DNA from 4 places in the Arthrobacter sp. U41 genome. Region 4 is predicted to be linked to each of the others. Evidence: riboswitches for the same ligand, from Rfam matches in the RefSeq annotation. Region 4 holds a riboswitch; each other region holds the start of a gene.
The links. Region 4 has a riboswitch for S-adenosylmethionine ahead of ASPU41_RS11880 (bifunctional o-acetylhomoserine/o-acetylserine sulfhydrylase). Riboswitches for the same ligand answer to the same signal wherever they lie in the genome.

Region 1 (3,210 bases), 1.7 Mb from region 4:
TTGAGCCGGGCAATGAGCCTGCGGTAGCCCTTGATGCGCAGCGTCCCCAGGTGGTCGAACAGCAGGCGGACTTCGACGCCGCGCTCTGCGGCTTCCTCCATCGCGGTCAGCAGATCGTCCGTGATGTGGTCCGAGCTCATGATGTAGAACTCCGCGTTGACGAAGGATTCAGCTTCACGGACGGCGGCCGCCATGGCCTTGATCGAGTCCGGGTAACCGGGCAGGAGCTCCACGTGGTTGCCGTCCACCATGGGAAGGGAGCCCAGGGTCTTGTTCAGTTCCGCCGCGGAGGACACCCATTCCGGGCCCTCGTAGCTGCTTTCCAGCATCGCCAGTTCCGAGGCGCCGGCGCGCACCCGGGCGTTCACCGCATCCTGCTGCGACCGGCGCTTGCGGGAGAGCCGGAAATTGCCGAAGAGCAGGAAGAGGACCAGGCCCACGGCCGGAACAAAGAAGATGATCAACAGCCAGGCCATGGCCGTGGTGGGACGGCGGTTTCCGGGGATGATACCGAGGGCCAGCACCCGGATGGCGAGGTCAACCACAGTCAGAATCAGGATCACCCAGGACGGAAGTGTTTCCGCCAGGGAAAATGGCCACAGCACAGGCGAACCCCTCAAGTTCCAGACCCGCGGAATAGTTCCGGAACGGGCAATCTTCAAATCCTATCCCGCGGCCTGCCGCACTAAGCTGAAGCCATGACTTCTCCTGCCCTTCCCGCCCCCGTCCCGGTGCTGGTCTTCCTGGATCCCGCCTTCGACGACGGCCGGCTGGCCGATGCGACCAAGCCGCAGCTGATGGCGACGGACCAGGGCGCCACCCGCGGCGACGGCGTCTTCGAGTCGCTGCTGGCAGTGGGCGGCCAGCCCCGCAAGCTCCAGGCACACCTGGACCGGCTGGCCGGGTCCGCCCGGCTGCTGGAGCTCGACATCCCCGCGGAGGGCGCCTGGCGCCGGGCCATCGCAACGGCGATCAGCGAATACCGGCGCCAGCATGCGCCCAGCGCCGCGGCCGTCAACGACGACGAACTGGTGGTCAAGCTCCTCGTGACCCGCGGCGTCGAGGGGGCGGCCGGGCCCACCTGCTGGGTCCAGGCCTCCGCCCCCGGCCCCACCGGGAGACGCCAGCGCGAGACCGGCGTCGACGTCATCCTGCTGGACCGCGGCTATGACAGCGATGTCGGGGAACGGGCCCCGTGGCTGCTGATGGGCGCCAAGACCCTCTCCTACGCCGTCAACATGGCGGCCCTGCGCTACGCGCACCGCCAGGGCGCGGACGACGTCATCTTCACCTCCGCGGACGGCCGGGTCCTGGAGGGTCCGACGTCGACCGTTCTGCTCGCGCACCTGGAAACCTCCGACGACGGGGCCGGCGGGGTCCGCACCGTCCGCCGGCTCATCACGCCCCAGCTCGACAGCGGGATCCTCCCCGGCACCTCGCAGGGAGCCCTGTTCACTGCGGCCAAGGCCGCCGGCTGGGAGCTGGGCTACGGCCCGCTGGAACCCCATGACCTGTACGACGCCGACGCCGTGTGGCTGATCTCCAGCATCCGGCTGCTGGCGCCCGTCAACCACATCGACGGCAAGGAAATCGGCACGCCGGAGCTGCGCCGGCAACTCACGGCGGAACTGAACGCGCTCTACGCCACCATCGAGTAGTCCCGCCCCGCACCCACCCCAACGCCGACCACAACGCCGACCACAACGCGGGGTCACTTTGCGCCCGTCCGGAGGCCCCGGATGGGCGCTACGTGACCCCGCGTTGCAGTTGGTCCCGTTACCTAACATGACGACGGCGGGTCTGCGGGCCGGCGTCGGAGGTGTTACGTTTTTTGGTGAGTAATGAGAACCGGCGCCAAGCCCTGACTGGCCGGTCGGCAACCCTCCCTTTCGCGGCGGGGTGCCTCAGGTGAATACTCGGCATATCGACCATTCGAGCTGCAAGCGTGAAAGAAGGAGATCCGTCATGCCTGACGCGTCCGCCCCCGCTGTCCCCGGTACAGCACCAGCCCCGTCCCCCGCACTCCACGGGTCCGCCGAGGAGAAACTGGCGTACCGCCTGTTCACCGGCCCCGATGACCGCGCCTTCTGCGAGCGCGTCTCGGCCGCCCTGGCCGACGGCTACGTGCTGCACGGCAGCCCGGCAGCCACATTCAACGGCGGCAGCGTCATCGTGGCCCAGGCCGTCGTGCTGCCGGCGGCAATCGCCAGCGCCGACGCCGCCGTCGCCAACGCCGTGGATGATCTTGAGTTCGACGGCGAGGGCCACGCGTGAGCTACGCCGGGGACCTCACCCCGCAGCAGGCCTGGGCCAAGCTCGAGGACGGCGCCATCCTGGTGGACGTCCGCACCGAGGGCGAATGGGCCCACATCGGCACCCCGGACACCGCCCCCGCAGGCGGGAAACGGAACGATCCGCTCTTCATCCAGTGGAATCTTGCCGGAGGCATCCCCAATTCGCAGTTCGTTGCGCAGCTGAAACAGCAGGCCGCCGGCGCCGAAGGCAACGAGCTGGTGTTCCTGTGCCGTTCGGGTGCCCGTTCCATCGCCGCTGCGGTCGCCGCGACGGAGGCCGGCTACACCTCCTATAACGTCCTCGAAGGTTTCGAAGGCGAACCGGACCGCGACGGCGAGCGCACTGTCAACGGCTGGAAGAACCGCGGCCTTCCCACCCAGTCCGGAAAGCACTAAGTGAGCTTCAACCCTGACGCCGCCGGCTGGAGCGCCGACACCCAGGCTGTCCGCGGCGGACTCGACCGCACCGCTTTCCAGGAAACGTCCGAGCCGATCTTCCTGAACTCCGGCTTCGTCTACGAATCCGCGGCCGCCGCGGAGCGGGCGTTCACCGGCGAGGACGAGCGCTTCGTGTACTCCCGCTACGGCAACCCCTCGGTGGCCACCTTCCAGGAACGGCTCCGGCTGCTCGAAGGCACCGAGGCATGTTTCGCCACCGCCTCGGGGATGTCCGCGGTCTTCACCGCCCTCGGCGCCCTGCTGGCCGCCGGCGACCGTGTGGTCGCGGCCCGTTCACTGTTCGGCTCCTGCTTCGTGATCCTCAACGAAATCCTTCCCCGCTGGGGTGTGGAGACGGTCTTCGTGGACGGCCCGGACCTGGAGCAGTGGCGGTCGGCGCTCTCGGAACCCACGACGGCGGTCTTCTTCGAGTCGCCGTCGAACCCGATGCAGGAAATCGTGGACATCGCGGCCGTGA
Region 2 (3,210 bases), 1.6 Mb from region 4:
CCTTCCCGGACCTTGAACCCGGAACCGACGCCTGCGAGCGGGGCTGCAAGCACGACTCCAGCGCCGTCAACTGCGGCGTGGACGCCTGGGTGGCCGCCGGCCACGCGGGCGAATCCGGCCCGGCCCGGCTCAGCTCGCTGCGCCGCCTGTTGGGGACGGACCCGCGGATGGAAGCACAGGACGTCAAGGAGCTGGGCACCGTCTCCTGAGCGGGCAATCGGGGCGCGGATCGCCCTGTGCCGGGCCGCCTCCGGCGGCGCAGCCACCCGGCCTCCCGCCAGGGCGCCCGCTTTGGCGGTAGTTTGGAACCATGAGTCAACCCGCTTCGAGCTACAACGATGACCTGCGCCTTGCCCATGTACTGGCAGATTCCGTAGATTCCCAGACCATGAGCCGCTTCAAGGCACTCGACCTTCGGGTCGAGACGAAGCCGGACCTGACGCCGGTGACGGACGCCGACAAGTCCGTCGAGGAAGCCATCCGCGGCCAGCTGTCCCGCTCCCGGCCGCGCGACGCCGTCCTGGGCGAGGAGTTCGGCAGTTCCGGCCACGGCTCCCGCCGCTGGATCATCGACCCGATCGACGGGACCAAGAACTTCGTCCGCGGCGTCCCCGTCTGGGCCACGCTGATCGCCCTCGTCGACGAGGGCGAGCCGGTCGTCGGCGTCGTGAGCGCCCCGGCACTGGGGAAACGCTGGTGGGCTGCCAAGGGCGCCGGCGCCTACATGGGTCGGTCGCTGGCCGCCGCCACCCGGCTGAAGGTCTCCAACGTCTCCAAGCTCGCGGACGCCTCGCTGTCCTACTCCAGTCTGGGCGGCTGGAAGCAGCGCGGCAACCTCGATGAGTTCCTGGGCCTGACCGAGGAAGTCTGGCGCACCCGCGCCTACGGCGACTTCTGGTCCTACTGCCTCGTGGCCGAAGGCGCCGTCGACATCGCCTGCGAGCCTGAACTGAACCTCTACGATATGGCCGCCCTGGTTCCGATCGTCACGGAGGCCGGCGGACGCTTCACCTCCCTCGAAGGAGAGGACGGCCCCTTCGGCGGCAACGCCCTCGCCACCAACTCCATCCTGCACTCGGAGGTCCTCAAACGCCTCAACCCGGGGCTGGACGACCTGCTCTAGGCCCTGGCGGCGGCCGTTTCGACCGCACCTCCCGGAGCCGTGCCGTAATAAAGCGCTTCACATAAGGGCCCTGTCTTTTCCGCTCCCGCACGGATGTCCTAGGCTCGAAGCAGGTCACGAGTGCCAGCGCTAAACCCCGGTTTGCTGGCCGGCAACCCTCCATTCGCGGTGGGGTGCCCCGGGTGACGACCTGGCCGGTCCGGAACGGACCCGGCAAGCGCGGATCCCCGGTGCGTGGGGTCCTTTTCGAGCGAGGTCCCATGACGACTGCCACTTTTCCTGCCACTGCCGAACTGCCGTCCGGCGCCGGCCAGACCCTCCACGAGGCGAGGTTCGCCGTCGCCCGCCGGCCCCTGGCCGCGGTGACCGGCGCCGAGATCCAGGCCCCCCTCATTCAGGGCGGCAGCGTCCGCTACGCCAACCTGGATTACGGCGCCTCGGCCCCTGCCCTGTCCGTGGTTTCGGCGTACCTCAACGAGATCCTGCCGTACTACGCCAGTGTCCACCGCGGCGCCGGTTATGCCTCCCAGATCAGCACCTCGGTCTACGAGAACGCCCGCAGCATTGTCCGGGATTTCGTCGGCGGCCGCCCGGACGATTCGGTGATTTTCACCCGGAACACCACCGATTCCCTGAACCTGCTGGCGGGCTGCCTGCCGGTCGCCGACGGGTCCCACACCGGCGAGGTGCTCTATCTCGACATCGAACACCATGCCAACCTCCTGCCGTGGCAGAGCGTGCCGCACCGCAGCGTCATCGCCGCTCCCACCCTGGCCGCGACGCTGGAACTGCTCCGCGGGGAACTCGCTTACGGCGGCGTCAGCCTGCTCGCCGTGACCGGCGCCTCCAACGTCACCGGAGAGATCCTGCCGATCCGGGCCCTGGCCGCCCTGGCCCACGAATTCGGCGCCCGGATCGTCGTCGACGCCGCGCAACTGGCGCCGCATCGGCGGATCAATATCGCGGCGGACGGCATCGACTATCTCGCCTTTTCCGGGCACAAGCTCTACGCACCGTTCGGCGCCGGAGTGCTTGTCGGCCGTCCCGACTGGCTCGACGCCGGCACACCGCACCTGGCCGGCGGCGGAGCCGTCCAGGATGCCCGGATCGACACGGTCAGCTGGACCACCGGTCCTGCCCGGCACGAGGGCGGTTCCCCCAATGTCCTTGGCGCCGCCGCCCTGGCCCGCGCCACCCAGGTGATTGCCGACCTTGACGCGGAACAGTGGCACGCGCACGAAAACGCCATCCGGTCCTTCCTCGTCGAGGGCCTGGCCCGGATCGACGGCGTCAGGGTGCACCAGATCTTCTCGGATAGTGCTTCCTTCGATGCGCCCGCAGGCACCGGGCCGGGCACCGGCACAATCGGCGTCGTCAACTTCTCGCTGGAGGGCTACGACGCGGGCCTGGTGGCGGCCTACCTGTCGGCCGAACACGGCATCGGTCTGCGCGACGGCCGCTTCTGCGCGCACCCCCTGCTCCGGCGGCTCGGGCTGCCCTCCGGATCGCTGCGGGCCAGCTTCGGCCTGGGTTCCCGGCTGGAGGACGCCGAGCGGCTGCTCGCCGGAATCCAGGACCTGCGCCGGACCGGCCTCGGCTGGGACTATGTGGTGGACGCCGGACGCTGGGTGCCGTCCAACGACACCCGCAGCTACCCGCACTGGGCTCCCAACACACCCGGCACCGCCGGCGCCGCGCCCTGCACGCTGGACTGATGGCCCGGCGGGGGCAAAGCCAAGGAAACGCGGCCCGTGCTTCGTGCGGTAAATTCGGAAGGTACCCATCCGGACCTGCCTAAGGAGAACGCACGTGGCACGCGGCGGACCCAAACTGCACCAGGAGCGGCGCCAGAAGCTGGGGCAGAGCTTCCGGGACGGCGGGGAACACTACGAACGCGTCCGCCCGGGCTACCCCGCTGACTCGGCCGACTGGCTGATTCCCGCCGGCGCGAAGGACGCCGCGGACGTCGGCGCCGGAACCGGGAAGTTCACGGCGCTGCTGGTGGCACGCGGCCTGCACACGGTGGCCGTGGACCCTTCCGCCGACATGCTGGAACAGCTGCGCAGGACACTGCCGGGCGTCACCGC
Region 3 (3,210 bases), 840 kb from region 4:
TTGCCGTTGGGCTCGCCCGGGACGTACCAGGGGTGAACGTTCCACGGCATTACGTACTCGGGGCGCAGGCCCAGCTTCCACTGGACGCCGAGCAGGCGGGTGGCGGCTTCCTCGTCACCGGCAGTGATGAAACCCGACTCGTCCTCGGTTCCGATGTTGGAGAAGAGGCTGATGATGCGGCACTCGTCCACGTCGTGCATCGGATCCACATACGGGACATTCATGCCAGCTTTGGTTGCCTGCAGCGTGTCGCACAACTCGTTGACGGCCGCGACGCTAGGTTCGTAGCGGCGGCTCAGAAGCTGTTCGCGGGAATTTTCAGTGGCCAAGGCTGTCATATATTGCTGAGTCTCCTGCGGGATTGGTGAAGCTGCCAGACCGTCCGGGGGCACGCCGAATACGGTGTGGTTTGAAAATGTGGTGTGGACCGATTCCTGGTCGATCCTTATTAGTCTATCAAGCCCTGCGAAATGCCGGGTCGGCCGGAGGCCTCCTACCAGAGCCGCGCGGTGGCGCGGCGGGCGCCTTCACCCAGGGATTCCAGCTTGGCAAAGGCGATTTGGGGGTGCACCCGGCCGCCGAGACCGCAGTCTGTGGAGGCAATCACATTTTCCCGGCCCACCAATTGGGCGAAGCGTACGATCCGGTCAGCGACCAGGTCCGGGTGCTCGACGACGTTGGTGGCGTGGGAGACGACGCCGGGGATGATGACTTTTCCGTCCGGGAGCTTAGTGTCCTCCCAGACGCGCCATTCATGCTCGTGGCGGACGTTGGCGGCCTCGAACGAGTAGCCGCCCGCGTTGACCTGCAGGACGGAGTCGATGATGTCCGCGAAGGGGATGTCCGTGGTGTGCGGGCCGTGCCAGGAGCCCCAGCAGACGTGCAGCCGGATCTGTTCCTGGGGGAGGTCGCGCAGGGCCCAGTTTGTGGCCTCGACCCTGAGCTGGATGAACTTGAGGTAGTCGGCCAGGCTCGGTTCCGGGTTGATCTGGTCCCAGCTTTCGGCCAGCGAGGGGTCGTCGAGCTGGACCGTGAGCCCGGCGTCGATGATGGCCTTGTATTCCTCGCGCATGGCGTCGGCGCAGGCGTAGAGGAGCTCCTCGTCCGTCTTGTAGTACTCGTTGGCGACGCGGGCGCAGGAGCCGGGGGACAGGGAGGCCACGAAGCCCTCGGACAGCCCGGCGGCGGCCATCCCGGTCTTGAGGTTGGCGATGTCCGAGCCGACGAGCGCCTGACCGGTGTAGTGCAGCGGGCCCGCGATCTTCGGCTGCGTGACGCTCTTGCGGTGCGCCAGGATCCCGGAGGACGGATCGTTGTAGGCATCGTTGAACTTCTGCCGGTCGCGCCGGTCCGGGAAGGAGGTCAGCACGATGTTCCCGGGGCTTGAGCGGTGCACCGCGGCGTCCGCCCAGCGGTCCACGTCCGTGGGCACGAGCCCGCCGAGCCGGCTGAACGAGTAGTTCCACCAGGCTCCGTAGTCCACCGAGCTGGACATGGTGTGCCCGTATTCGCCGTCGTTGGCGATCTCGATGCCGAGGTCTTTCTGGCGCTGCACGATCTCCACCACGGAGGTTTCCAGCAGGTCCAGGAACTCGGGGGTGATGCCGTCCGCTTCCTTGGCCTCGTTCGCGGCGATGAGCTCGGGGGTGCGGGGCAGCGAACCGGCGTGGGTGGCGCGGATATGGTCGGTGTTCTGGAGCATGGGGTGCTTCCTTTCCATCGGTCCTGGCGGTAGCACCTTTGCCGTCACAGGGCAGTGTCCGGCAGGGTTGCTGCGGCGTCAACGGTTCAGGTCCCTCGGCCGCTCGGGATGGTCAACTCTTACTTAATTCCACCAAGAGACCCCGCGCAAGCCCTGACGCCGATGTTCCCGCAGGCTGGACACCGGTCGCCGGCGCAGCCTGCGGGAAGTCCACCGGGAAGTCCATTGGATGGTCAAATGAGTCGCCGCCACCGCTATCGGCTAAACTTGGGTGGTAAGAGCCCCGGACTCTGGCGTTGATGGTAAGAGCACAGCGGTAGATTCGGGGCATTCTCATGAACGGCGCTGAGCTCCGGTGAACACCCTGGTGAACCACACGGAATTCGGCCCGAACGAATGGGGGAGGATCCCATGCCAGCAATCGTGATCGTCGGAGCCCAATGGGGCGACGAAGGCAAAGGTAAAGCCACTGACCTGCTTGGTGGCCGCGTCGACTACGTCGTCAAGCCCAACGGCGGCAACAATGCCGGGCACACCGTCGTCGTAGGCGGTGAGAAGTATGAGCTCAAGCTCCTTCCGGCCGGCATCCTGAGCCCCAACGCGGTTCCGATTATCGGCAACGGCTGCGTGGTGAACCTCGAGGCGCTGTTCCAGGAGATCGACGGCCTGGAAGCGCGCGGCGCGGACACCTCCAAGCTGCGGGTCTCCGCCAACGCCCACCTCGTGGCGCCCTACCACCAGGTCCTGGACAAGGTCACCGAGCGGTTCCTCGGCAGCCGCGCCATCGGCACCACCGGACGCGGCATCGGCCCGGCCTACATGGACAAGGTGGCCCGCCTCGGCATCCGCGTCCAGGACGTCTTTGACGCCTCCATCCTGCGCCAGAAGGTCGAAGGCTCGCTGCGCCAGAAGAACGAACTCCTGGTCAAGGTCTACAACCGCCGCGACATCGAGGTGGATGAGATCGTGGAGTACTTCCTGTCCTTCGCCGAGCGCCTCCGCCCGCTGGTCATCGACAGCACCTATGTCCTGAACACCGCGCTGGACGAGGGCAAGGTGGTCCTCATGGAGGGCGGCCAGGCCACGTTCCTGGACGTCGACCACGGCACCTACCCCTTCGTGACCTCCTCGAACCCGACCGCCGGCGGCGCCTCCGTGGGCTCGGGCATCGGCCCCACCCGCATCTCGCGCTCCATCGGCATCATCAAGGCGTACACCACCCGCGTGGGCGCAGGTCCTTTCCCCACGGAACTGTTCGACGACATGGGTATGTACCTGCAGAAGACCGGCGGCGAGTTCGGCGTCAACACCGGCCGGCCCCGCCGCTGCGGCTGGTACGACGCCGTGCTGGCGCGGCACGCCTCCCGCGTCAACGGCTTCACGGACTACTTCGTCACCAAGCTGGACGTGCTCACGGGCATCGAGCAGATCCCGGTCTGCGTGGCCTATGACGTCGACGGCGTCCGGCACGACGAAATGCCGATGACCCAGACCGAATTCCACCACGC
Region 4 (3,210 bases):
CGGGCGCCGCTGGCGGAGGGGACCTCCACCCTGAACCGTTCGCAAAGCAGCCGCGAATACTTCGACCTCACCTACCAGCTGCTGGATATCGTTTTCGCCCTGGTGCCGGTGGTCCTGGTGATCTATTTCCTGACCGAACACCGGGCGTCCGGAAGCAGCGGCCACGGCGTCAGCGCGTTCCGGAAACTGGGATTCAATTTTGCCCGCCCCGGCAGGGACCTGCTGCAGGGGTTCGGCCTGGCGGCTCTGATCGGCATCCCGTCGCTGGGCCTCTATGCCGCAGGCCGTGCGCTCGGCATCACGACGGCGATTATCCCCAGTGCGCTGGACGCCTACTGGTGGACAGTGCCGGTGCTGGTGCTCTCCGCGATCCGGCACGGGATTGTCGAGGAGGTGATCGTGGTGGGCTACCTGCTGGACCGGCTCGGCAAGTTCGGCTGGAGCCTGCCGCTGGCGATCTTCGCCAGTTCGATGCTGCGCGGCAGCTACCACCTCTACCAGGGCTTCGGGCCGTTCATCGGTAACGCCGTCATGGGCGTTATCTTCGCGCTGGCCTACACCAAAACCCGGCGGGTGATGCCGCTGGTGATCGCCCACTCGGTGCTGGACATCGTGGCCTTCGTGGGCTTCAGCCTCTTCGGCAAGGCCATCGGCCTGGGCTGAATGTGCACAACGCAACGCGGGGTCACTTCGCGCCCATCCGGAGGCTCCGGATGGGCGCGAAGTGACCCCGCGTCGCCTGTATTAGAAGATTTCGGCCGCCATCGGTGGGTGACGTCGTTGGCACCCGCTGATGGCGGCCGAAGTGTGGGGCGGTGGAGTGCTAGATCGTGACGGCGCCGGAGGCCGTCTCGAACGTGACGGAGAGGATACCGGGTGTCCCGCGGGGAGCGAGCCAGTTCACGGCCACGTCTTCGAGCGGCTTTTCGACCGGAACACCGAGCCATTCGGTGACCCGCTCGGCCGAGCCGGCGATCGTGAGGGCGGACATCTTGACGTTGCTCTCGTAGGCCTTCGACGGGTGGAGTTCCGGATCGCCTTCCCACTTGAGCATGTACGGGACCTGGGGATCGGCGATGAGCCCGAGGATGCCGATCTGCTTCCAGACCAGTTCGCGGCCGTCGGGGAACTTGCGGTTGCCGCTGACGGCGGACCGGCCAAGGCGTTCCTCAAACGGGGCCAGGTCGTCCACTTCGACGCACCAGCCCATCCAGCCGCCGCCTGCTTCGGAGCGTGCACGGACGGCCTGGCCGAAGGGTGCCTTGTCCGAGGCCGGGTGGTTCAGGACCTCCACGACCTCGAGGTATTTGTGTCCCGCGAGCGGGATAATCATGTTGCGGGTCCCGAATCTGGGGTGTACTCCGCCCTTCACGGCTTCGACGCCGAGGGCAGACGCAATTCGTTCGGTGGTGGCAGCGAGGCCATCTTGTTCACAGGCGTAAGAGACGTGATCCATGCGCATGCCTTCATCTTGGCACTTTGTGATGGGGCTCTCAGCTTAGGTGCCCCTTACCGTGGTGGGATCTCCGATGTCACGGCCCCGGGACCAGCATCGTTCCTTGTCAACGGCAGTCAACGGGGGACGGCAGGGGCCCCATCGCCCCCGCCGGCCGCCCCACTTCATCTTCGTCACAAAGCTATCCACAGCCATGAACCGGTTCCTAGACTGGGGGCAAGGTCATGAGTGCCAGCACACAGCCCCGGCTTGCTGGCCGGCAACCCTCGTATCGCGGTGGGGTGCCCCGGGTGAGGACCTGGCCGTCCGGCACCCGCCGGAAGGCAAGCGCGGCGCCAGCGCCGGCCCGGGCCAACGAGCCCCGGGTTGCCTGTGCCCGGTATCTCGAGGAGTGTCCCGATGTCCAATGCCTGGTCCTTCGAAACCCGCCAGATCCATGCCGGCCAGGAGCCGGACAGCGCCACCGGCGCCCGCTCGCTGCCGATCTACCAGACGACGTCGTTCGTCTTCCCCAGCGCCGAGAGCGCCGCCAACCGCTTCGCCCTGGCCGAACTGGCTCCCATCTACACCCGGATCGGCAACCCCACCCAGGACGCGGTGGAGCAGCGCGTGGCCAGCCTGGAAGGCGGGCTCGCGGCACTGCTGCTGAGCTCCGGCCAGGCCGCGGAAACCTTCGCGATCCTCAACGTCGCCGAGGCCGGCGACCACGTGGTGGCCAGCCCCAGCCTCTACGGCGGCACCTACAACCTGCTGGCGCATACGCTGAAGAAGTTCGGCATCTCCGTCACCTTCGTGGCGGACCCCGACAACCTGGCACAGTGGCGTGAGGCCGTGCAGCCCAACACCAAGCTGTTCTTCGGCGAGGTCGTCTCGAACCCCCGCCAGGACGTGCTGGACATCGAGGGCATCTCGGCGGTGGCGCACGAGGCCGGGGTCCCGCTGATCGTGGACAACACCCTCTCCACCCCGTACCTGATCCGGCCGATCGAGTGGGGTGCGGACATCGTGGTGCACTCGGCCACGAAGTACCTCGGCGGCCACGGGGCCGCAATCGCGGGTGTGATCGTGGACTCCGGCAACTTCGATTTCGGCAAGGACCCGGCGCGCTTCCCCGGTTTCAACACCCCCGACCCCACCTACAACGGCCTGGTCTACGCCCGGGACCTTGGCGCGGACGGGGCCCTCGGCGCCAACCTCGCCTACATCCTCAAGGCCCGCGTCCAGCTCCTGCGCGACCTCGGATCGGCGGTGTCCCCGTTCAACGCCTTCCTCATCGCCCAGGGCATCGAGACGCTGAGCCTGCGCATGGAGCGGCATGTCGCGAACGCCATCAAGGTCGCCGGATGGCTCGAGGCCAGGGACGACGTCGCATCCGTCGCCTACGCCGGGCTGCCCTCCAGCCCCTGGTACGAGCGCGGACGCAAGTACGGTCCCCAGGGGACCGGCGCCGTCGTTTCCTTCAACATCGCCGGGGGAGCCGAGGCCGGAAAGCGCTTCGTCGACGCCCTTGAACTGCACTCGCACGTGGCGAACATCGGCGACGTGCGCTCCCTCGTCATCCACCCGGCGTCGACCACCCACAGCCAGTTGACGGCCGAACAGCAGACCGTGGCCGGCGTGAACCCCGGCCTCGTGCGGCTCTCCGTGGGCCTGGAGCACATCGATGACATCCTCGCCGACCTTGACGCCGGATTCCGCGCGGCCAAAACCGCCTGAGCGAGCTCCCGGCACCCGGCATCCCCGCCCTTGTGGCG

Region 1: linked by a shared signal. The riboswitch ahead of ASPU41_RS04385 (DUF1737 domain-containing protein) and the one ahead of ASPU41_RS11880 (bifunctional o-acetylhomoserine/o-acetylserine sulfhydrylase) in region 4 are both predicted to bind S-adenosylmethionine.
Region 2: linked by a shared signal. The riboswitch ahead of ASPU41_RS19255 (aminotransferase class V-fold PLP-dependent enzyme) and the one ahead of ASPU41_RS11880 (bifunctional o-acetylhomoserine/o-acetylserine sulfhydrylase) in region 4 are both predicted to bind S-adenosylmethionine.
Region 3: linked by a shared signal. The riboswitch ahead of ASPU41_RS08280 (cobalamin-independent methionine synthase II family protein) and the one ahead of ASPU41_RS11880 (bifunctional o-acetylhomoserine/o-acetylserine sulfhydrylase) in region 4 are both predicted to bind S-adenosylmethionine.

What each region holds. Positions count from the first base shown of each region.
Region 1 is NZ_CP015732.1:925,487-928,696, forward strand. Features, by position in the region: gene cls (cardiolipin synthase) at 1-605, opposite strand, end outside; gene ASPU41_RS04380 (aminodeoxychorismate lyase) at 699-1,658, shown strand; SAM riboswitch class IV at 1,838-1,952, shown strand; gene ASPU41_RS04385 (DUF1737 domain-containing protein) at 1,966-2,274, shown strand; gene ASPU41_RS04390 (rhodanese-like domain-containing protein) at 2,271-2,690, shown strand; gene ASPU41_RS04395 (O-succinylhomoserine sulfhydrylase) at 2,691-3,210, shown strand, end outside.
Region 2 is NZ_CP015732.1:4,223,270-4,226,479, forward strand. Features, by position in the region: gene rsgA (ribosome small subunit-dependent GTPase A) at 1-209, shown strand, start outside; gene hisN (histidinol-phosphatase) at 311-1,123, shown strand; SAM riboswitch class IV at 1,236-1,349, shown strand; gene ASPU41_RS19255 (aminotransferase class V-fold PLP-dependent enzyme) at 1,384-2,838, shown strand; gene ASPU41_RS19260 (class I SAM-dependent methyltransferase) at 2,933-3,210, shown strand, end outside.
Region 3 is NZ_CP015732.1:1,774,028-1,777,237, forward strand. Features, by position in the region: gene ASPU41_RS08275 (uracil-DNA glycosylase) at 1-338, opposite strand, end outside; gene ASPU41_RS08280 (cobalamin-independent methionine synthase II family protein) at 494-1,702, opposite strand; SAM riboswitch class I at 1,714-1,817, opposite strand; gene ASPU41_RS08285 (adenylosuccinate synthase) at 2,114-3,210, shown strand, end outside.
Region 4 is NZ_CP015732.1:2,612,717-2,615,926, forward strand. Features, by position in the region: gene ASPU41_RS11870 (CPBP family intramembrane glutamic endopeptidase) at 1-663, shown strand, start outside; gene ASPU41_RS11875 (VOC family protein) at 824-1,462, opposite strand; SAM riboswitch class IV at 1,677-1,792, shown strand; gene ASPU41_RS11880 (bifunctional o-acetylhomoserine/o-acetylserine sulfhydrylase) at 1,856-3,172, shown strand.